One region of the Paenibacillus sp. MY03 genome, then DNA from elsewhere that is predicted to be linked to it. Evidence: riboswitches for the same ligand, from Rfam matches in the RefSeq annotation. Region 1 holds a riboswitch; each other region holds the start of a gene.

Region 1 (7,793 bases):
ATCGCTGCCAAAATGCCGAGAATGCAACCTACGACTACGGACGTCACGATCGCCGAAATACCCAATCTTAATGAGGGTCCAAACGATTGTGCAATCATTTTGTCAACCGACTGGAACTTCTTCTTCATGGATATCCCCATGTCGCCTTGCAGAAGGTTGGCGAGATACTTCCCGTACTGTACATACAGCGGCTTGTCGAGGTCGTAATACGCTTCCAAGTTTTTCTGGACGGCTTCGCTGGTCGCCTTCTCGGACTGCAAAGGACTCCCCGGGATAGCGTTCATCAGCATGAACGTTGCCGTTACCAAAATAAACAAAGAGAGAACCATAAATAAAAACTTGCCGGAAATGTAGCGGAGCATACGATCACCCACTCTCTCACAATCTTTATTTGCATTTCAAAAGGGTATATATAGAGACTATATATACCCTTTTGACCGTTACTCTTAGAGGTTGTTCAAGCTCTTATTTGAGAAAGCCACGGTTAAAGTGACCTTATTTCTTGCTGCCGAATACCCAGTCGATGTGACCCGCATAGTCGGATACTACGTTTTCGATGCCTGGTTTAACCATCGTTACAGTCGTGTAGTAGTAAGCCGGCAATACAGCCATGTCGTCTTGAATGGCGATTTTCTCGGCTTCGGCCAACATTTCAATCGTTTTCTCAGGCGTTTCCGCTACAAGGGAACCATCAAGCAGTTCTTGCACTTTAGGGTTGTTGTAACGACCGTCGTTGTTGCCGGATTTCGGGTGAATCAGGTCATACGTGAAGTTGATCGGGTGGTTGATGTCAGCGCCCCAGCCGGAACGAGCGATGTCGAATTGGCCGGCTTTACGAGTTTCGAGGAACGTGCCCCACTCCTGGTTAGCCAGTTTCACTTCTACGCCCAGCGTCTTGCGCCACATGTCAACTACCGCTTCAGCCAACTTCTTATGGCCCTCGCTTGTGTTATACAACAATGTTACTTCCGGAAGAGTCTTCATGCCCTCTTCGGCCAAACCTTCGGCAAGCAGCTTCTTCGCTTCTTCAACGTTCTCCGTGAAGAAAGTGTCCGGATACGTCTCGCGGAACAACTTTCCTCCAGCGCCTGTGATGCTTGGCGGCACCAGACCGAATGCCGGTTGCTGGTTCGCTTGAGCTACATTGTCGATCAGGGATTGACGATCGATTGCCATGGAGAATGCTTTACGTACTTTTACGTTAGAAAAGGGAGCTTTTTCATTATTGAACAGGTAATAATAAGTCGAAGCTACGGAAGTCACTTCCGCTTTCTTCTCTTCGATCAGCTGTTTCGTCAGGTCGGTAGGCACGGAACCCGCTTGAGCGCCGATCCAGTCGATTTTATTTGTTTCGAACAATTGGTATACGGTGTTCTCGTCCTCGACAAGAGAGATGGTTACTTTGTCGAAGTTGATCGCATCTTTGTTGTAGTAATCGGGATTCTTCTCAAGAACCAGCTTGTCCGCATGCGCCCATTGCTTCAGAAGGAACGGTCCATTGGATACGATCGTTGCAGCTTCCGCAGCCCAGTCGGCAGCAGCATCGACAGTTGCTGGATGTACGGGCAGGTATGTGTAGTGAGCAAGCAAGCTCGGGAAGTAAGGTGCAGGAGTATAGAGCTTCACTTCCAACGTGTATTCGTCCAGCGCTTTAACGCCTACGTCGTCAGCGGTAGCTTCGCCGGCGTTGTATTTCTCGCCGTTCTCAAGGTAGAACAACATATATGCATATTCGGATGCCGTCTCAGGGTTCAAGCTGCGTTTCCAAGCATATTCGAAGTCGTTTGCTGTTACAGGGTCGCCGTTGCTCCATTTCACGTCGTCACGGAGTTTAATCGTGTACGTCTTGCCATCTTCTGAAGCAGTCAGTTCTTTAGCGATTGCATTTTCAGGCTCGCCCTTTGTGTTCAGACGAGTAAGACCCTCATACAAACCTGCTGCCACAATGCTGGACTGGGCGTCCGTCATCAGAGCAGGATCCAAGCTTGGCGGTTCGCTTGCAAGAGTGAAGCGGAATTCTTGCGGAGCAGCTGGCGTTTCCGATCCGGCGTTGTTGCCGTCCTTGTTGCCCGGATTAGCCGCTTTGTTGTTGTTGCTTGTACAAGCAGTCAAAAGCATGCTGAATGCGACGATCAAAACTAGCATGAACTGTGCCGGCTTTTTGAAACTCCCTTTCACATACATCAACTCCTAATTTTATATATAATTTTTTACAGCCGTGTTAATGTGACTTGAAAACTTAATTTCATTGAAAATGTCATCATTTCTCACATGAATTATTATTTATTCGACGTTAAACAATATACAACCAAAAATTAATAATTGTCAACCGACAACTTCTTCGAAAAACTTTCCAGCCGCTTTTTTACTATGTCCCTAGATCGGAAACATTATGAGCCGCCTGACAAATCGCCATGTTGCCATCCCTTTAACGCGTTGATGCGAATTTGCACTAATACGTATATGCATTAGAGCATCTAGGCGACAATGCGCCTATGTATTGATATTTTAACGCGTCTATACGCTTGTACAATGTTGCATCCATTTCCACTTTTGCGGAGGATGATTATTTATTGGTTTCGGTTTTTAACTTCATTACGATTCTTGTTTTCGTATTTTTCTTCATTCCAAGGCGTTTTAGAACAACATACACCCTAGCTTTTACCGAAACCAAGATTACATTTTAGTTATATTTTTACATATAGAATTAATGAAATCAGTTTAACTAAACTCAGTTCAGCTATTCGACCATTTGGAACAGTTTTACTTTATATTTAGCCCTCTAAGAGCTTCTAGAGTAAACGGCTGTCTCCTCATCGGACAGGAGCGTTCTATTTTCGATTAGACGATGTCTCTAGAATCTAATAGACACACACAACCTATTTGAACCATCGGAGCATCTTTTTGCTTTTTATCTACCATATAACGGCGATACCGGAGGCCGTCGATTCGAAATGGTTGCATCATTTCCTAAAACGACAAAAAAGCACCGTTGTAGCATTTTGCCACAACGGTGCTTTTTTCATGCAAAGTTTTTAATTAGGGCGTGTCTGAATACTCCGAGGGGAGCAGATTTTGCCGAATTTTCGTTTCATGCAAGGAACTTTTGTGAAGGCGTACCAGGGGTACGTCAAGCAAAAGTGACGAAGCAGGGGGCGGAAAGGCGGTGAAAGATGCCCCTGAGCGGGTTTTCAGACACGACCTAGTAGTTGATGCTTGGGTAGAGCGGGAATTGGGCCGTCAAATCGCGCACCATACCGCGAGCCTTATCCAATGTCGCGCTGTCTTCCGGATTTTTGAGCACCAGCGCGATAACTTCCGCGATGACCTTCATCGCATCTTCGTTCATGCCGCGAGCCGTAGCCGCAGGCGTACCCACACGGATGCCGCTCGTGACGAACGGGCTCGTCGGGTCGAATGGAATCGCGTTTTTGTTCACGGTGATGCCTACTTCGTCGAGTACATGCTCGGCAGCTTTGCCCGTAATGTTTAGGCTGCGCGTATCGATCAGCATCAGGTGGTTGTCCGTGCCGCCAGATACGATGTTGATGCCCTTGGACAGAAGCTCCTCGGAGAGCACCTTCGCATTGTTCACGACGTTCTGGGCGTATTCCTTGAAGGATGGCTGCAAAGCCTCTCCCAGCGCAACTGCTTTCGCTGCGATGATATGCATCAGAGGGCCGCCTTGGGAGCCTGGGAATACGGCCTTGTCGATGGCTGCCGCCCAGGACTTGCGACACATGATCATGCCGCCGCGAGGTCCGCGAAGCGTCTTATGCGTTGTTGTCGTAACGAAATGGGCATGCGGCACCGGGCTTGGGTGAAGACCGGCTGCAACCAGACCAGCGATATGCGCCATGTCGACCATGAAGAGCGCGCCGACTTCGTTCGCGATTTGGCCCAGTTTTTCGAAGTCGATGATGCGCGGGTAAGCGCTCGCGCCCGCCACGAGCATGCGAGGGCGGTGTTTGAACGCCAGCTTGCGAACTTCTTCGTAATCGATGGTGAAGGAATCCTCTTGTACGCCGTAAGCCACGAAGTTATACAGCAAGCCGGATGCGTTAACCGGGCTGCCGTGCGTCAAGTGACCGCCATGAGCCAGGTTCATACCGAGTACGGTGTCGCCAGGTTTAAGAGCAGCCAGGTACACAGCCATGTTCGCTTGTGCGCCGGAATGCGGCTGTACGTTTACGTGCTCTGCGCCGAACAGCTCCTTGGCGCGATCGCGGGCCAGATCCTCGACGATATCGACATGCTCGCAGCCGCCATAGTAACGTTTGCCCGGGTAGCCTTCTGCATACTTGTTCGTCAATACGGAGCCCATAGCTTCAAGGACAGCTTCGCTTACGATGTTTTCGGACGCGATCAGCTCGATGTTGTCTCGTTGGCGTTGCAGCTCAAGGCCAAGTGCCTTCAATACCTCTGGATCTTGTTTACGTAGATGTTCCATAATGATGATTCCTCCTGAAATAGAATATAGTGTGGTTCATTACTCGCAATGATCCGCCGATTGTTCGGCTGTTAAGACGTTCTGCGGCTCATATACGGCGCGAGCGCCGCCTATAAGCTTCGGTCTGGTTATGGCCATCGTCACATGTCCTTCTCCGATGGAACGGATAGAAGGACGTACGGGTACGGCCACCCTCTTTAAATGCATCCCAATGAACGTATCCCCGATGTCTATACCCGCATGAGCCTGAATCGACTCCACGAGACAGGGATTCGAAAGCTTGCCGTAAGCATAAGCCGCCATCGACCCTCCAGCTTTGGGAATAGGTACGGCATGCACAAGCTCAAGACCGTATCGCCGAGCCGCTTCTTCTTCCAGAACAAGCGCCCGGTTTAGATGCTCGCAGCATTGATAGGCGGGAATGAACGCAATATCTTTGCGCGCTGCCTCCACGCCCGCATATATGGCGGCAGCGGCCTCAAGCGCGCCTGCCGTGCCGATTCGCTCGCCGATTACTTCGCTGGTACTGGCGCCAATTACGAGCAGTTCGTGGGCGCGCAGGCGGCCGGCTTCGGCCAGCTCCCGGACGATGCGCTCGACATCGGCGGACCAGAGAGATGGATCGGGGATTCGCTTCTCCGTCGTCATCGTTCAACGCCTCCTACTAAGGAATCGCCCGCGCTATTAAGTGGTTGTTCAAAAAGTCCGATTCCCATTACGAAGTATACCGAGAAGCTTACTCGACATCGAATATTAAACGCAACCGAACCTTCCGGTGCTCACGTAGCTCTGCTACGCTCCACTCCTCAGTTTCTAGTTGCCTTCAATCTTCTCGGTACTGATAACCGAACTTTTTGAACTCACTATTAAGGGCGCGAGTTGAACTTTTTCTCGATCTCCATCACTTTGTTGACGCGGCCTACATGACGCTCGCCGTTGGAGAACGGAGTCGACAGCCACACCTTGACGATCTCTTCGGCTACGCCCGGTCCGATAATACGTTCGCCCATGGCAAGCACGTTTGTGTCGTTATGCTCGCGCGTCGCTTGCGCGGAGAACAAATCATGCACAAGCGCGCAGCGAATACCCGGAACCTTGTTCGCGGCAATCGACATGCCAATGCCCGTGCCGCAGATTAAAATGCCGCGCTCGGCTTTGCCCGAGACAACCGATTCGCAGACTGGCATAGCATAATCCGGATAATCCACGGACTGGCTGCAGTCGCAGCCGACATCCTCAATCTCGTGTCCAAGCGACTCCAATAACGGAACGATTACATCCTTCAAGCGGTAGCCCGCATGGTCGGCTCCAATCGCAATCTTCAATGCCAACACCTCTTCTCCAGAATTTCCTTGCCCGGTTCCTTGCACTAGGCAAATCCCCTCATGCTGTTAGTATACCTCTACGGCGGGAAAAGCTCTATCGGAGTTGTCCTGCTTTATGTTAAGAATTCGACAACAGCCGACCGCGGACGACAACCGTACAGGCAAGGCAAAGCGGCTAAGCGACAGCTTATGCATCCTCGCATCTTGAAAAAACGAAAAAAAGAGCAGACATGCTTTGCAGCATGACGCTCTTTGCCCAGGCGACCGGCCGTATATTCCGATGCTCCACCGTGGTTACCCACTTCCGTCGCCAGTTACATCGGAAACCGTGTTTGTATATTCATCATATCTCATGGCGTGATATAAAGCAATCCGGAATTCGGAGGAAGAACGCCCGTTTTCACTTGATCAGACTCCGACCCGACAGCTTGTCGAGCAGCTTGCGGACCGCATCCTCGATCTCTCCGGAGCAGCTCTCGTAGGTGGATAACGCGCCTCCAAAGGGATCGGCGATATCGAAGCTGGGAATGCTTCGCTCCAGCTCCAGCATCCGCCTGCGCTCCTCGCTCGTTAACTGCTGTCCAATCGCGCCCTTCATCTGCATGTCGGAATACAGGCTTTCGAGCTCCTCGATATTTTTCAGCACGGCGGCATCCGCCCCCGCGAACTCCTTGAGCGTATACGTCTTGTCCACCGCATCCGGATGGACATGAAGCAAGCTTCGCTTATGACCCGTGGTCATCGTCAAAATGAGATCCGCCCAAGCAACGGCCTCAGCCGTCAAAGCACGGGAGGAACCGTTATGCGCGATATCCCGTCTGCGGAGCGCCTCGAGTGCATGAGAGGAGATCGGAAGACCGTCGACGGTGGACACGCCGGCGGATCGGACGGCTACTGTTATGCCTCTCCTGGCCGCTTGCTCTCTCAGCAGCGCCTCGGCCATCGGAGAGCGGCATGTGTTGCCGGTACAGACGAACAATATTCGTTTCATCCCTGTGTTCCCCTTTCTCATTCGATTGGTATGGGCTCAGGGCCCTTCTGCGTTAAAAGACAAATAATGCGCCGAATACGAGCAAGATCGCGCCTCCTAATGCCTCGCCGTATTCGCCCAGATTGCCGCCGACTTTCCTGCCCAGCAACAAGCCCAGCATAGACATTAGCCCGCCAATCAATCCGAACAGAGTAATGGTCAGCCACAGATCCGCCGAGAACATGCCCAGCGTAATACCCACCGAGAAGGCGTCGATGCTGACGCTGAACGCAAGCACCAGCAGCCCCCAGGCCGTGCGGTGATCGAAAGACCGCACCTCTTCGCCCTTGAACGAGCTGTACATCATATGGCAGCCGAGCAGAATGAGCAGCACGCCAGCGGCAGTCGATGCAACTTGCCCCAACATATCGCTGACAAGGTGTCCCGTCATTAAGCCTCCGATCGGCATCAAAACGTGGAACAGTCCGATCACGAAGCCCAGCTTCAGAATATCCCGCACCCTGATTCCCTTAAGCCCGATTCCCAGGCCAAGCGAAAAAGCGTCAAAGCCTAGCGCCGCCGCTATGCACAACAGCGTCAGCACTTGCCCGGCAAATAGATTCGCATCTCCCAATCCAATCTCCCCTTGTCCACCGCGCATTCTCTAACCAACATATGCGGACAAGAGGTCGTTCATACTAATTCCTGGGATTTGCGAGTAGGATGCGGCCGCCTGCCGCCTTGACCATCCGATTGAGAAGCGCAGCGCCGATCCCGTCCGGGCCCGGCGTTTCCGCCCAGATCCGCTGAATGCCCGCGGCATCGAACTCGCGCAGCGCGGCGTACAGGCGCTTGGCCGCCTCCTGGGGCAACGCCTCGCTGCCCATGCCGATGACGAGATCGGCCTGGTACTGCGCCGCCCGTTCGTCGAATGCAAGCACGCCGGTCGCGACACCGGCGGAACTGCAGTCCTCCACGGCATGCTGGATGGCGGCCGCCACGATGTCGCGGTCGTCGCCGCGCACCAGCGTCAGCTCGCCGCGCGGCG
Region 2 (7,793 bases), on a different contig from region 1:
GAGCGCATCCTGAATATGCTGCTCCGATTCCGAATCGAGCGATGCCGTCGCTTCGTCGAGGATAATAATGCGCGGATTTTTCAGAATGGCTCTCGCGATGGAGATACGCTGCTTCTGTCCCCCCGACAGCTTGACACCGCGCTCTCCTATTCCCGTATCGTAGCCGTCCGGGAACGCGCTGATAAATGTATCCGCATTCGCGGCTCTCGCAGCCGCGATAACCTCCTCATCCGAGGCGTTCGCATTGCCGTACCGGATATTTTCGCCGATTGTGCCGTTGAACAAGACGATGTCCTGAGACACGATGCCAATCTGTTCTCTTATCGAATCCAGCTTTACATCCTTTAAGGAGTGGCCGTCTATAGTGATGTCGCCCGACTTCGGATCGTAGAAACGCGGAATCAGATGCGCGATCGTCGTTTTGCCGGAGCCCGACGAACCGACCAACGCCGTAATGCGTCCCGCTTCCAGCTCCAGATTGAAGCCGCTCAGCACCTTCGCATCTCCCGAATAAACAAAATCCACATCGCGGAATACGATATGCCCGCGTACCGGCGGAAGCACAACCGCATCCGCCTTCTCCACGATATCCGCCTTCGTGTTCATCACTTCCATGATGCGCTCGTAGGCGGCTGCGGATTGTTGAACCGAATTAATAATGCGGCTGAAGTGGCGAATCGGATTCTGCAGCAGACGCAAATACGCGATAAACGCCACGATCGTGCCGACGGACATATCGCCCCGCATCGCCAGCCAAGCTCCGAACACGAGAACGATAGCCAGACCGACGAAGTTAAGAAAGTCGATGATCGGCTCGTAAGCGGCCCTCAATCGGACAACCTGGATGTTGGCGTCCATATTGATGCGCGTCCTTTCGGAGAACCGTTCGGACTCGTATTCCTCCTTCGTAAAAGACTTGATCAGCCGAATGCCGGTCAACGAATTCTGAAGATGATCGCTAACGTCCGCCACCGACTCCTGCACCTTGCGGAATGATGAACGCATTCGCCTGCCGAACAGGCGCGTCGTCATAATCATAAGCGGGAACGTCGCGAGCAGCAGCAGCGTCAGCCGCCAATCGATCCACAGCATATAAACGGCAATCGCCGTAAAAGTGAAAAAATCGGTAAATAGCTGCATCATGCTCGAGGAGATAAGCTGCTGCAGGATGCCAACGTCGTTCGTGACCCTCGACATCAGATCCCCGGTTCGATTACGGTCGAAAAAAGCGATGTCCAGGTTCTGCATATGGCGATAAAGATCGTTGCGGAATTTGTAAAGCACCGTCTGCCCTATGGTCGCCATCAGAGACGTGCTTAGGTACCGCAGCAAACCAAGCGCCAGAGCGGAGCCCCACACGCCTGCTCCGATGTAGATCAGCTTGTCGTACTGCTTGCCTGGGATAACCTGATCGATCGTATACCTAGTAAGCTGCGGAACGATAAATTCCAGCAGCGACACGCCGATGACGCATACGACGGCCAAAGCAATCGCGCGCCACTCCTGACGCGCATGCGAATAGATTCGGGCGAACATGCCATAGATGCTGGCGGGCTTCGCCTTCTCGCCGGTGCCGAACCTGCCCATGCCCATTCCTCTGCCGGGACGGTAGGCGCCTGTCGGATTTGCATTGCCGCTCATTCCGCTCCCTCCCCGGGATCTCTTCCCGCCACATTGCTAACAGATTCAACAACGGCTCCCACGATCCCGGAATCCTTCTCCCCCGTAATCCCCCGCAGTTCGCTCCTCAATGCCGCGAGAGTCTCTCGAAGCCGCGTTGCAAGAGCTGCGTCAGCGAGCGCCGCCCGCTCCGCCGCCTTGAGCAAATGAATCAGCTCCTTGCCGGCAGGCGTCAGCCTGCGATTGCGTCGCACGCCGCCCGGCTCTTGCGATTCGCCCTCCTCGTCCTGCCCCTCTCGCACTCGCTCCCTCGTCTCCCATTCTCCCGATGCGCCGGCTTCGGACGTTTCGGCACGGCCCAGCTCCTCTTGCAAGTAGCTTCTGCCTTCTTCCGTTATTTGAAAAACCCGTTTGCCATCCTGCTTGTACGGCTCTACCAAGCCTTGATCCCGCAGCATCTGCAGCGTCGGATAGATGGAACCCGCGCTGGGCTTATACGTGCCGCCGGACTGTTCTTCAAGCGCCTTCATCATTTGATAGCCGTGCATATTCTCGTGCGAAAGCAGCTCCAACAGCGCATATTTCACGCCGCCTCTGGTGAAGTAGCGCCTGCCGGAACCGCTCGTGTCGCGTTCGTTGCCCCGATGGAGAAACAATTGTTCCTCCGGTAGCCATTGCTCGCTCATATCGCGAACACCTCCAATGCGATATATCGTTATTATTTTAAATTCTATACGATATATCGCATTATGGCAATTGTATGGATAAACAAAATGATTAGACCGAATGTATTGCATTCGCGCGGTCGGTAACCTATCTTCTTATGCTTTTCTCGACCGACGGCCATATTCAAGTTCGAATATTCCGAAAATTGATGTTGATTCAACCAATCACTAGATTTATAATAATCATTAAATAAATGGGATGCGTAACTGGCGAGAACGTAGATCACTACGGGGGAGCGCATTCGTCAAACTAGCCGTTCGCCTGGGCAAAGCATTTGGTTGATTTTAACCAAATGCTTTTCTATTTTTCGAGGAGAGTGTCGGATGAGAAAGGCGAAAAAAGTAGCAGTGCTGCTGTATGAACAAGTGGATGCTTTGGACGTGACAGGTCCGTTCGAAGCGTTCGCAGTGGCGAGCAACTGGGGGCAGCACTTTCAGGTTTATACGGTCGCCCTGGAATCGAACGCGCCGATTCGGACAATCAGCGGTTTGACAATTCAACCAGACTTCGATTCCTCAGAATGTCCGGTGCCGGACATTCTGATCGTTCCGGGAGGCTGGGGGGCACGCAAAGAGATGCACAATGAAAAGTTGACCGACTGGATCAACGAAACTTCACGACGGGCTGCATTTACGCTTTCTGTCTGCACGGGGGCTCTGCTGCTCGCCAAGGCCGGACTTCTCGATGAATTGCGCGCGACCACCAATCAGCGAGCCATGGATTTGCTAAAGGAGTACGCACCGGCGAGCGCAACGCTGGTGGAGAACGTCCGATACGTGGACAATGGCCGCATCATTACATCTGCAGGCGTTACGGCCGGCATAGATGCGGCTTTGCATCTTGTCGCGAAGCTTCACGGGGAAGAGTTGGCGATCGATACTGCGTCAAGGCTGGAGCATAACTGGAGACGTGAGCCTTCCGAAGAACTCGCTATCCGAAGGGCAACGGCTGAAGACGTCGACTGTATCCGCTCCTTGCTTATTGATGCAGCGCAATGGATTCATTCGGCGCATGGCTTCTGGCAATGGCGGGTTGAAAGCTTCGAACGCGAGATTGTCGAAGCATTTGTCCGGGATCATGAAGTGTTCGTCGCGGCATTTGGGAATGAGCCGGTGGGTTGCTTCTCTGTCCATTGGGGGCGCGAGGAAATATGGGGAGAGCAATTTCATGATGACGCGGGGTACGTTCATCGGTTATGCGTCTCACGCAAACGAAAAGGAGAAGGAATCGGCCGTGAGCTCATTCGATACGCGGAAAGTTATATTGGGGACAGGGGAAAAAGCTGGCTGCGCCTCGACTGCATGGCTGACAACCCTAGCCTTAATGCCTTCTACCTCAGTCTCGGATTTGTCTTGCAGGGGCGCTTCGACGAGAGCCTCTGGAGCGCCAATTTGTACGAGAGGGAGATTCTAGGAAAAGCAACCCGCCACTAAGCCACATGCATCCTTCGTCATGGACCCACGATCTGAGCAGCCTGCAAAATCGAAGGGGCTGCTTGTTGAAATAGCTCACTTGATGGATGAAACGTCAAAAATGAAGAAATGGCGGTGCAGTTCATTATCCCTTCACCGCCATTTTTGGCTTTTGGTCTATTGCCGCCTTCTTAAGCAAATTGTGAGCGAGCGAAAAGCCGAAACGTCGTTATTGTTGCTGTTACGAGCTCCATAGTCGTTATTAACGCCTATGGGATGTTTTTGTTGCAGTGAATCGGTCAAGGATTGGTATCCCGCGACCATTTCCGTGTCTATGTGCATTACTGTCTCGCTATTATTTTTATCCTTTGGGACAGCCCCCAATTTCCGTTTCTTCCCCTTCTACCTGGATTGAACGCTCTCCTTCGCGGCAGCGTCATGCTCCCCCTGGGAATGACGGTACAGCTCCTCGTAATAGCCGGCCGCGTCCAGAAGCTCTTGATGCGTTCCCTGCTCTACGATCTCGCCCTTGCTCATGACCAGAATGCGGTCCGCTCCCATAATTGTCGACAGTCTGTGGGCGATGACCAGCGTCGTGCGGCCGACGGCAACCAGATTCAGCGCATTCTGAATCAGCTGCTCGGTATGGGAATCGAGATTGGCGGTCGCTTCGTCGAGAATCAAAATTTTCGGCTTGAACACGATGATCCGCGCGAAGGAGATCAACTGCCTCTCCCCGGCGGACAACCCGCTGCCGCGTTCGGACAGGCGCGTATCGTAGCCATCCTTCATCCGCCCGATAATCTCGCCCGCACCGATAAATTCGCAAGCCTCGATGACCTCTTCGCGGGATATGCCGGGATCGAACAAACGCACATTGTCGAGCACGGTGCCCGAATACAGGTAGGGCTCCTGCTGCACAAGCCCGACGATCCGATGAAGATCCCGCTGCGGTATCTCCCTCACGTCGTGGCCGTCAATGAGGACGCTCCCCGCGCTCACGTCATAGAATCGGCATAACAAACTGATCAGCGAGCTTTTGCCCGCGCCGGTCGTGCCGACAATGCCGACCAGCTCGCCCGCATTTACATGAAGATCGAGGCCCTTGATAACGGGCGCTCCGTCGCCATAGGCGAATGTGACCCCGTTAAAATCGATTTTCCCTTTTATCTCTTCCCTCTTAAAGGGAACGGTCTCCGCCTTGTCGTCCACTTCCGGCTTAATGGCGAAGATGCTCCAGACCCGATTGATCGCCACCGTGGCGGACTGCAGCGTATTCCATTGCTGCGTAATCGTATTGATCGGCTGGAAGAACATGCGAATGTACGTGATGAAAGCATACAACACGCCGAACTCCAGCTCCTGACCGAGCACGGCCCGGCCTCCGAGCCAGACGACGAAGGCGATCGCGATGTTGTTCAAGATCTCGAACGTGCGGTTGAATACGACATTGGTCCGGATTTCCCTTACGTTCGCGCGGAAATAGGAATCGTTCCGCTCCCGGAACTGCCGCTTCTGCTCCTCCTGCTGATGAAAGACCTGGATCAGGTTCATCCCGGACAAGTTCTCCGCCACGAAAGCCACAAGGCGGGAAAGCCGAGTTCGGGCCATCTGATACGTTTCGCGCATGAAGGAACGGAAGGCGATCGCGATGCCCGCTATAATCGGAACGAGAATGAGGCAATACAGCGTCAGCTGCGGGTCGAGCTGGAACATGAGCACCAAAATGAACAACAACGTCAATCCGTCGCGGAACAAGCTCAGCACGACCTGGTTAAAAAATTGGTTGATCGCCTCCGTATCGCTGGATACGTGGGTAATGAGGCTGCCGCTCGGGACGCGGTCGAAGTAGGACATCGACAGCTTGCCGATATGCGCGAACAACCGCTTACGTATGCTGGCGACGATGCTTTGGCCGGCCTTCTGGAGCAAGTTATTTTGCAAGTAGGAAAATATTAAACTTAATAAGGATAAAGCCATATAAATGCCGCAAACGAGCAGCAGCCCCTTGTAATCGTTCCTTCCCGACATCAAATTATCGTCGATCGCGATCTTGACCAAGTATGGCTGAAGCAGCTCCGCCGTAATGGCGATAAGCGTACAGACGATAAATCCCGCGAACGTCAGCCGATGTTCTTGGATATAACCGGATAACGCCTTGAACGTCGAGATGTACTTCGGCTTGACCTGAGGCGCGGACAGATCGGCCTTCTGGTCCATCTGCCAATTGTTAATGGCCTGTGCCATTCCGCATCGTCCCCTCTTCCTGAATGTCGTGCAGCGTCCGGTACAATCCGTTCTTGGCCAGCAATTCCTCATGGGTGCCGCGCTCCACGATTGCGCCTCCGTCCATGACGACAATGGCGTCCGCATGCTTCAGAGCGCTGATCCGGTGGGCGATGACGATCGTCGTCTTGCCCCGGCGAATCTCGCGGATCGTCTCCATGATCTCGGTCTCGGTCACGGCGTCCACCGCGCTGACGCTATCGTCCAATACGAGAATCGGCGCATCCTTAATGATCCCCCGGGCCAGGCTGGTACGCTGGCGCTGTCCGCCGGACAACGTGACGCCGCGCTCGCCGAGCCGGGTTTCGAACTTGTCAGGGAACTCGATAATATTGTCGTAGACCCGCGCCAGCTTCGCCGCCCGCTCCACTTCGGGCAATTCCGAGTCGCGCTTGTAGAACGCGATATTCTCCCGAATGGTAGAACTGAACAGGAAGCCGTCCTGAGGCACGTAGGCAATGCCCTCCCGCAAGCTCTTGAGACTGAGACGGCGAACGTCCTCCCCGCCGATCCATATCGTGCCCGGAGGCGGATCATAGGTGCGGAGCAGCAGCTTCATGAGCGTCGTCTTGCCGCTGCCGGTTCTGCCGATGATGCCGAGCGTCGTGCCGGGAGCTAGGCTCAGGTTAATATCGCGCAGTACCTCCCGCTGAGCCTCCCCGCCGCTCGAGTCATTGCCGCCCGGTCCGGGCTCCCGCTTGCTCTCCGCCACGGAGGCACTCCGGCCCTTCTTGTCACCGGCGCCCGGCACGCTGTCCGCCTTCATCTTCCTCTCGCCTTCGACAGCCGTCTCAGACTCTCCGTAAGCGAACGTTAATCCCCTTACCTCGATGCCCGCGCCGGAGGAAGAATCCAGTTCAAACGCTTCTTCGTCCTCGGTGATGTCCGGCCGCTGCGACAGCAGATTGTTTAGCCGCTCCAGCGAAGCGCGGGCCCGCTGCACGACGTTGATGACGTTGCCTATCTGCTGCAGCGGATTCATAAGCATACGGATATACAGCGTAAGGGCGACGAATCCGCCAAGGGTTATCGTCCCGTTAATCGTCAGGTACCCGCCGAACGCCAACGCGATGATCAGCGACGTCGCCCCGAGGAAAGGGACAAGCGACTGGAAGAAGGAGGAGACGCGAACCAGGCTGAGCTGCCTGCTCCGAATGCGGTCCACCGTCGCCCCGAACCGCGCCCCCATCACTTCCTCGACGGCGAATTTCTTCGTCACGCGAATGCCGCCGAATTGCTCCTCCGCCGATTCCGTCATCGCCCCGAGCGCTTCCTGCACGCCCATCGAACGTTTTTTGATCATGGGTCCGAACCAGGCCACCACGACCGGGATGAGAAGCAGCGGGAAGATGCTGGCCGAGACCAGATAAAGCGGAACATCCGTCAAAAGCAGCATAACGACGGTCGAAATAAGAAGCATCGACGCCCCTGCCGTCTGATTGACGCCCATGGAGATCGACTCCCTCACGGCCGTGACGTCGTTCATGAAGTAGCTGAGCAGCTTCCCGACGCCGTTGCGGGAGTAGAACCGTTCGCTAAGCCCCGCGAAATGAATAAACAGCTTGCGTCGGTTCATGAATTCGAAGAATCGGCCCGTGTACATGACCAGATATTGCGCGAAGCCGCCGATAATCGCGTACCCCGACCCGATCGCAAGCAGAATCCAGCTATACTGGATGACAGAGTCCAGCGTCAGAACTCCTTCCTTCAGCTCGTCGGTGAAATTCCCCAGCACGCGCGGGAAGTTTA
Region 3 (7,793 bases), on a different contig from region 1:
CAAATCAGGCAAACGATTCGGGAAGTCAAACAAAGGACTGATCGACCCTTCGGCGTCAACTTGTTTGTCCCCACGCAGCCGACTACTTCTGCAGACGCCATTGCTCGAATGAACCATCATCTTGATAAATATCGCATAGAGGCAGGTATTGTGACCAATCCGCCAATCCCCAAGTACGCGGAGTCGTTCGAAGAGCAAGCGCAAGCCGTGATGGGAGAAAATGTCTCCGTGTTTAGTTTCACGTTTGGCATACCGTCTCAGGACATCATGGAAGCCATGAAGCTGCATGGGATTAATGTCATCGGCACGGCAACGACGGTCGAAGAAGCGATTAAACTGGAATCCGCCGGAGTAGACGCGATTGTGGCGCAAGGAAGCGAAGCGGGAGGACATCGGGGGACGTTTCTGCCGAGTAAGACCGACGCTCTGATAGGTACTATGGCTTTGGTGCCTCAGATCGCGGATCATGTTTCGGTTCCGATTATCGCATCGGGAGGCATTATGGATGGTCGCGGGCTTGCAGCAAGCCTCGTTTTGGGAGCTTCCGCCGTGCAGATGGGAACCGCTTTTTTGGCAAGCCATGAGAGCGGCGCACATACCGTCTACAAAGGTAGGATTCTTACATCCAGCGAAGATGCCACCGAGGTCACATCCGCCTATTCGGGTAAAGCGGCGCGCGGCATTTTGACGGATTACATAACGGATATGCGTACCTATCAAGGGGAAATCCCCGACTATCCGATTCAGCATGCAATGACGAGAGAAATTCGCCAGGCGGCTTCCAAAGCCAATAATCCAGAGCTTATGTCTCTCTGGGCCGGGCAAGGACTCCGATTAGCCAAAGAACGCGGGGCAGCAGAAATCGTGGAACAGACGATGGAGCATGCGCGCCTCCTTATGCGAAACATGGGGAGACAATAGATGAATCAGCAGCCGGTCCTGGCGACCGGCAATAAAGTAAACAAAATGCTTGAAGTTATTTGAAAGTTCGGACTATAATGGAGCTAGATTAAGGGTGTGTGTGACTGGCGTAACGTGGGGTACCACGAGGGAGCACATATTTTATACGGCCGAACGCCTGGGCAGAGGTAAGGGGATTATCCCCTTGCCTTTTTATGTTTGAACAGAAGCAGAAAGGGCTGATGGCATGAAAGAAGAAAAGTTGATCTTGGACGGTAATCGCGTTGCGGCCGCTATGAAGGAGGGATTAGTCGAACAAATCAAACGTCTCTCCGAGAAAGAAATTGTCCCGTGTCTGGCAACCATTCTGGTTGGCGACGATCCGTCGTCAGCGACTTATGTCCGAATGAAAGGAAATGCATGCGCCAGACTTGGTATACACTCCATCCGTGTTGAACTTCCTTCGACTACCACGACAGAAGAGCTGATTGCGGAAATAAACAAGCTTAACGATGATCCCCGTGTTCATGGCATCTTGTTGCAGCATCCCGTTCCTCATCATATTGACGAAAGGGCTGCATTCGAGGCAATCCGAATAGAAAAGGATGTAGATGGCGTAACCACGATAGGATTCGCTCAGAACGCCTTTGGTTTCGCCGATTTTCCTTCGTGTACGCCAGCCGCGATCATCGCCATTTTGGATTACTACAATATTCCGATTGAAGGAAAACATGCCGTAGTAATTGGAAGAAGTCCGATCCTTGGGAAACCGGTATCCGTTATGCTTCTGAACAGAAATGCGACGGTAACCGTTTGCCACTCGAAAACGGCCAAGCTCCCGGAACTAGTTCGATTAGGCGACATTGTCGTAGCCGCCGTTGGCAAGCCGAATTTCGTCCAAGGCGATTGGATCAAACCAGGAGCCGTAGTCGTCGATGCGGGCTACAACAAAGGGAATATCGGAGATGTCGATTATGAAGCTTGTCTGGAGAACGCCTCCGCGATAACGCCCGTTCCGGCTGGCGTTGGACCCGTCACTATTGCTGCATTGCTCAAACATACGGTCGAAGCGGCTGAACGTTTGTTAGCGAAGTCGATGCTCTAGTGCCTGTCTCTCAGCAGAATCCCGGGAACAGCGCGGATGTAAATAAGTTCCCCTACAAGCTCTACAATGGTTTGAGTGACGATTACGGCCGACACCAACCCGTTTAATGGTTCGGGCAATGCAAGCGCAAAAGGCAGGACGACCAGGGAGTTGCGTGTCCCGCTACTAAAGATCAGCGCTCTCCCTGCTCCGACATCCAGCCGGAAGACGCGCGCAACGAAGCGGGCGACTAGCGGGACAATGATCATATAAGCAACGTAGACGGGAATGGCTTGACTGATATAATTGATGGATTCGTATAGTTTGCTGATTTGCGAAGCTACGACGACGAATAACGTCAGCGCCATAAAAGGAACCGGCAGCCATGCTGCGGCGTCAAGAAATACGATGCCGCGCGGCTGCCTTTTCGCCCATAGCTGCGTTAGAAGAGCAAGGAGCAGAGGGACCGCGATGAGACCCAAAAAAGCCTCCAGAAAGGGCTGCGCCCTCACAACGTCAGCTGTTTGATTCCCCATGAATATCCAGAGGTAAAAGGGCAGCAATATCATTTGAGAAACAAAAAGCAAAGGCGTTGCAACCAGAATAAGTTTCTCGTCCCCGCGGCCAAGATGTGTAAAAACGATGACGTAATCTATGCAGGGTGTAAGCAAAACTAGAAATACGCCTAATAAAAGGGCCGGGTCGGCCGGAAGAAACCGAGTTAACCCCCAAACAATGAGGGGCACAGCTATGTAATTCATGATGAAAAGAGCGTAAATAAACTGTCGATTCGTTAAGGATTCTTTTAGACGAAGGAACGGTATTTGCGTAAACATACCAAACATTAAGATGGCAAGCACGATCGAAATGGAACGATCCAAATGACCGCTTGCATGCGGCCATATCAAACCTGTTCCTGCTGCAATCAAGAGTATAATCGCATAAAGCCATACTTGATTTTTCTCCAGTTGTTCCCTTGCACTCATTGTCTCTGTTCCTTCCCCTCCATGCATCGTTTTGTAAGTATAGCTTTGAACGGGTTGCGGTGTAAATAACGGTGATCATAAACAGATCAAGCTCGCCGCGGGAGTATCGCAGCTGGGCAGCATTTTCTAGTCTGCTGGTCCGCACGGCCAGGTAAACAATTGTCGATAAAAGTAAAGAGAAGGTTATAGAGCTGCGCCACTTAAGTTCCTTATACTGTCTGCAAGGCGATGCAACGGCAACAGGCATGCCTGCAGAAGGGGGAGCGATATGGGAAGTTTTGCTTATAAATTGCGGTTTGTGTTGAAGCCAGGGCATCTGGAGGAACAGAGGCTGCAGGATTTGCTGGCATTTTGCCGGGAGGCGCAGATCGATGAGGTGATGTTTTTCATTGATCCGATGAACCTGCGTCATGTGACGGAAGCGGAGGCGGCAGCGTGGCTGGATGCTATCGCGCGGGCGAAGCCCGCGGTCGAGGCGCTAGGGGTGGCGGTATCGATCAATCCCTTGAACACGATGATCCATGACTCGGCAGGCAACCAATTGCTGCCTGATCAGCCATTTCGGCGGATGGTGGATGTGAGGGGTACGGAATCACAGGTAGCGGTCTGCCCGCTCTGTCCAGAATGGCGGGCTTATATCGTTGCCCGATACAGGCAGTATGCCGCATTGCGGCCGCGCACCTTATGGCTGGAGGATGATTTTCGCTTCCATAATCACGCGCCGCTGGAGTGGGGCGGCTGCTTCTGCGAGGCGCATATGCAGCTCTATGCCCAGAGGGCGGGGGTGGACAGCTTGGAGCGCGAGTCGTTCCTGGCAGGGGTGCTGGCGCCTGGCGATCCCCACCCGTACCGCCAGGTATGGTTGGATTGCTGCCGCAGCACGATAGTGGAGCTTGCCGCGCTCTTGGAACAGGTAATTCATGACGTGGCGCCGCAGGCGAAGGTGGGCCTGATGTCGAGCGACCCGGCTGTCCATGCGGCGGAGGCGCGCGATTGGCACGGGCTGATGGCAGCGCTTAGCGGACCGGGAGGCGAGCCGGCAGTAATTGTACGCCCGCATCTGCCCGCATATATGGAAACCAGCGGCATGCATTACGCCTGGCACTTCCATGCCGTATCGATGCTGACGGCAGCACTGTTGCCGGAAGGGACTGAACTGTACCCGGAGCTGGAAAATGTGCCTTATACGCGATTTGCCAAGTCGGATCGCTTCCAGCAGTACCAGCTCGAGACGGCGCTGCTGCTCGGCAGCAGCGGCATCACGCTCAATATTGTGGATATGGCGGGCAATGGCATATATAAGACTGAGCAGGCCGAGCGGTGGCTGAAGCCGCTGAAGCCTTATTTGCAGGCAGTGGCGGGGATGCCGCTGCAACAACACAATATGCAGGGCGTACAGGTGCTTGTGAACGAGTTATCCGCGTATACGCTGCATACGGGCGGCGACGCGTCGATGGCCGGTCTGTATCCGCAGGAAACGTTCTGGAGCAGCCTGCTTTCGGCTTATGGCATCGCGAATCGTTTTGTTACCCAGCTGCCGGGCAATACTGAACCGGTCGCGATTGCAGGCCAAGTCTTGCGCAATATCTCGAACGAGCAGATTGCCAGCCTGTTTGCGAACAACTGCGTGCTGCTGGATGGATTGGCAGTAGAGGTGCTGGTGGAGCGGGGTCTTGGCCGGCTGTGCGGCGCCAAGCGTGTGCGCTGGCATGAGCTGCAGTCCTATGAGCAGATTGGCAACAACGGGCATTGCGCCGGCATGGACCACGGTATTCTGCGCCCTTACTTGAGCATGGCGCCTTGCTTGGAAGTCGAGTATGAGGCTGATGCGGCCACGGTGCTGACGACGGTGTGCAGGCCGGACGGAGAGGCCTTGTTCCCGGGGATGGTGATTGCGAACGAGGGCGTGCTGATCCTTCCTTATCGGCAGGAGAACCCCTATGGCCTGTTGAATCCGCAACGCAGGGCAATCATTCAGCAGTTTTTGGCCTGGCGCTCCGCAATCTCGCCGCTGATGGCAGTTAGCCAGGCACCGCATGTAGCCGTATATGGCTATCGCACGCAGGATGAACAGATTGTCGCCATTGCCAATCATTCGCTGGATGATGTGTATGAGCTCGAATTGTCGGGCTTGCCGGCAGCCGGCAACTGGAAAATGCATCATTGTGCTTGCCCGGAAGGCCAAGCGCTTGATACCGAGCAGCAAGATGGAAAGTTGATAATAAAGAATAAAATACCTTTTATGTCAACTGTTGTTATACGGTGTTGTAATCCAACATCAGCTCCAGGGCAAAATCAGGTAATGAACTGTCCATGAAAGTAAAATCAAGTGTATAGAGGCTGCCGGATATCCGGTTATATAATGGGATAGTGCACAATATATCAACGAATTGGGGGCTAATCGATGGGCAGCAAGCGTATATTGCCATGGCTGATGATTGTAGTGCTGGTGTTTTTGGCTGCATGCAGCAACAGCGGCAACAAGGAGAATGAACCTGCAGGCAATGGCACGAATAACGGCAACAACACAGAAGCATCGGGAGATGGCGGCGAACGGACGACACCGATTGAATTGACCATGTTCCGGGAGAGCGCGGCAGATATCAAGTTTTTGCCCGGGGAGAGCATGGATAAGAATTCGGTCTATGATGCTATCGAACGCGATCTAGGCATTCGCATCAAAAATATTTGGGTAGCGGACGCCACCCAATACCAGCAAAAGCTGCAAATGAGCATTTCTTCAAATGATATCGCCGATCTTATGCAAGTGACGATGGCCCAACTGCAGCAGCTCGTCGAAGCCGATATGATTATGGATCTGACCGAGGTGTACGAGCAGCACGCGACACCGGAGACCAAAGCCTATATTATGGGCGATGGCGGTACTCAGCTGGATTCGGCTAAAATCGGCGGCAAGCTGATGGCGATTCCGGCGACGAATGGCCCTTACGGCGCTTCGACGCAAGTATGGATTCGCCGGGATTGGCTGAAGCAGTTGAACCTTCCTGAACCGCAGACGATGCAGGATGTGCTGGCGATTGCCGAAGCATTCGCGACCCAAGATCCGGGGGGCACAGGCAAATCGTATGCGCTTCCATTGACGAAGGACTTTTTGAATGATGCCACCTTTGATATTAAAGGCTTCTTTAATAGTTACCATGCGTATCCGAACCAATGGGTGGAGAATGAAGCGGGCGAGCTTGTATTCGGCAGCATTCAGCCGCAGATGAAGCAAGCGCTCAAGCAACTGCAGGATATGTATGTTGCCGGGCATCTGGATACCGAATTCGCGGTTAAGGATTTGGTGAAAGCCAATGAATTGCTGGCTGCGAACAAAGTAGGCGTTGTCTACGGACCGTTCTGGCTTAGCGCATACCCGTTGTTCGATAATGCAGTGAAGGAAGGCAAACTGGTGCAAGATTGGTGGCCGTATCCGATTACCTCGATTGATGGAGATCCTACCCTGTCGCAGATTGAGCTAGGCGTATCCGGGTACTATGTCGTGTCCAAGAACGCGAAGCATCCCGAGGCCGCAATTGAGTTGCTGAACAAATGGGTGCAGGCGTATACAGTGCCGGTGGAAGGGGACGAAGTGTATTTCCTTCAGAATGAAGAAGCGGCCAGCTACTGGAAGCTGAGTCCGGTGCGCGCATTCTCGCAAATCGAGAATGTCATGCTAGGGGAGTCCGTGCCGAAAGCGGTGGAAGCCAAAGACGGCTCTGCCTTGACCGGCCTGGAAGCGCCGAATCGCTTCGGCAAAATTATGAAGTATTTGGACGGCGAGGTGTCGGAGTGGGCAGAGTATCCGATTTCAGGGCCGAATGGCGCCTTCGCAATTATGTATGATTATTTGCAAACCGACAGATACCACTTCAACGCCTTCTATGGTACGCCAGGTCCAGTCATGACCGAGAAGCTGCCAGTGCTTGATGCGAAGATGAATGAGGTCTTTACGAAGATTGTCATGAATCAGGTATCCATTGATGAGTTCGACAAATTTGTGGAAGAATGGCAGCGGCTCGGCGGTACGGCAATGACAGAAGAAGTGAATGCGTGGTACACGAGCGTGGGCAACTAGCAATGTAGGCCGGAGAAGACGGATGGTTCAGGGTGCGCAGCATCAAGTATGAGCCGCCCTTCTTCTGGCTAAAGGAGTTCGGACGATGGGAATGCTTAAACGGTTTCGCAAGGAGTGGTCGCTGCATGTGCTGGTTTTGCCAGGTGTGATCGCGGCCTTCATTTTTAGCTATATACCAATGGCTGGCATTACGATAGCCTTCCAGAAATTTATCCCAACCAAAGGCATTTTTCATTCCCCTTGGGTGGGCTGGGATAATTTCAGCTATATGTTTCAATATCCGGATATTCAGCGCATTATGTACAACACCCTGTTTATTGCCATCATGAAAGTCATAGCCGGGCTGATTGTGCCGATTACAATTTCTATTCTGCTCAACGAGGTACGCAAGGAAGGCTTCAAGCGCACGGTGCAGACGATGATCTATTTGCCGCATTTTCTGTCCTGGGTATTGCTGGGAGGCATTCTCATCGACCTGCTGTCCCCCTCCTCAGGGTTGGTCAACCAACTGCTGGGCTGGTTCGGGATACAGCCGATCTTCTTCCTGGGCAGCAATGAATGGTTTCCATACACGTTGGTCATCTCCGATGTGTGGAAGGAGTTCGGGTTCAGCACCATTGTTTACCTGGCTGCACTGACGAGCATCAACCCGGCCTTGTATGAGGCGGCGCAGATCGACGGGGCAACGCGCTGGAAGCAGACCTGGCATATTACACTGCCGGGCATGCTGCCGATTATCGTGCTT

The links. A riboswitch is a leader RNA that binds a small molecule or an ion and turns the genes downstream of it on or off. The one in region 1 is predicted to bind ZMP and ZTP.
Region 2: another riboswitch for ZMP and ZTP. It lies ahead of B1748_RS01500 (GNAT family N-acetyltransferase); the one in region 1 lies ahead of rpiB (ribose 5-phosphate isomerase B).
Region 3: another riboswitch for ZMP and ZTP. It lies ahead of B1748_RS35435 (bifunctional 5,10-methylenetetrahydrofolate dehydrogenase/5,10-methenyltetrahydrofolate cyclohydrolase); the one in region 1 lies ahead of rpiB (ribose 5-phosphate isomerase B).

The regions. Positions count from the first base shown of each region.
Region 1 covers NZ_MXQD01000030.1:4,338-12,130, forward strand. The annotation lists gene B1748_RS21025 (ABC transporter permease) at 1-362, opposite strand, end outside; gene B1748_RS21030 (peptide ABC transporter substrate-binding protein) at 496-2,178, opposite strand; gene B1748_RS21035 (serine hydroxymethyltransferase) at 3,203-4,450, opposite strand; gene B1748_RS21040 (TIGR01440 family protein) at 4,490-5,098, opposite strand; gene rpiB (ribose 5-phosphate isomerase B) at 5,317-5,775, opposite strand; ZMP/ZTP riboswitch at 6,023-6,103, opposite strand; gene B1748_RS21050 (low molecular weight protein arginine phosphatase) at 6,176-6,766, opposite strand; gene B1748_RS21055 (manganese efflux pump MntP) at 6,819-7,379, opposite strand; gene B1748_RS21060 (L-threonylcarbamoyladenylate synthase) at 7,444-7,793, opposite strand, start outside.
Region 2 covers NZ_MXQD01000001.1:460,690-468,482, reverse strand. The annotation lists gene B1748_RS01510 (ABC transporter ATP-binding protein) at 1-1,641, opposite strand, end outside; gene B1748_RS01505 (PadR family transcriptional regulator) at 1,638-2,306, opposite strand; ZMP/ZTP riboswitch at 2,539-2,620, shown strand; gene B1748_RS01500 (GNAT family N-acetyltransferase) at 2,670-3,779, shown strand; gene B1748_RS01495 (ABC transporter ATP-binding protein) at 4,161-6,005, opposite strand; gene B1748_RS01490 (ABC transporter ATP-binding protein) at 5,989-7,793, opposite strand, start outside.
Region 3 covers NZ_MXQD01000087.1:14,887-22,679, reverse strand. The annotation lists gene B1748_RS35440 (NAD(P)H-dependent flavin oxidoreductase) at 1-921, shown strand, start outside; ZMP/ZTP riboswitch at 1,012-1,091, shown strand; gene B1748_RS35435 (bifunctional 5,10-methylenetetrahydrofolate dehydrogenase/5,10-methenyltetrahydrofolate cyclohydrolase) at 1,148-2,005, shown strand; gene B1748_RS35430 (arsenic resistance protein) at 2,002-2,970, opposite strand; gene B1748_RS35425 (hypothetical protein) at 3,239-5,287, shown strand; gene B1748_RS35420 (extracellular solute-binding protein) at 5,375-7,048, shown strand; gene B1748_RS35415 (ABC transporter permease) at 7,134-7,793, shown strand, end outside.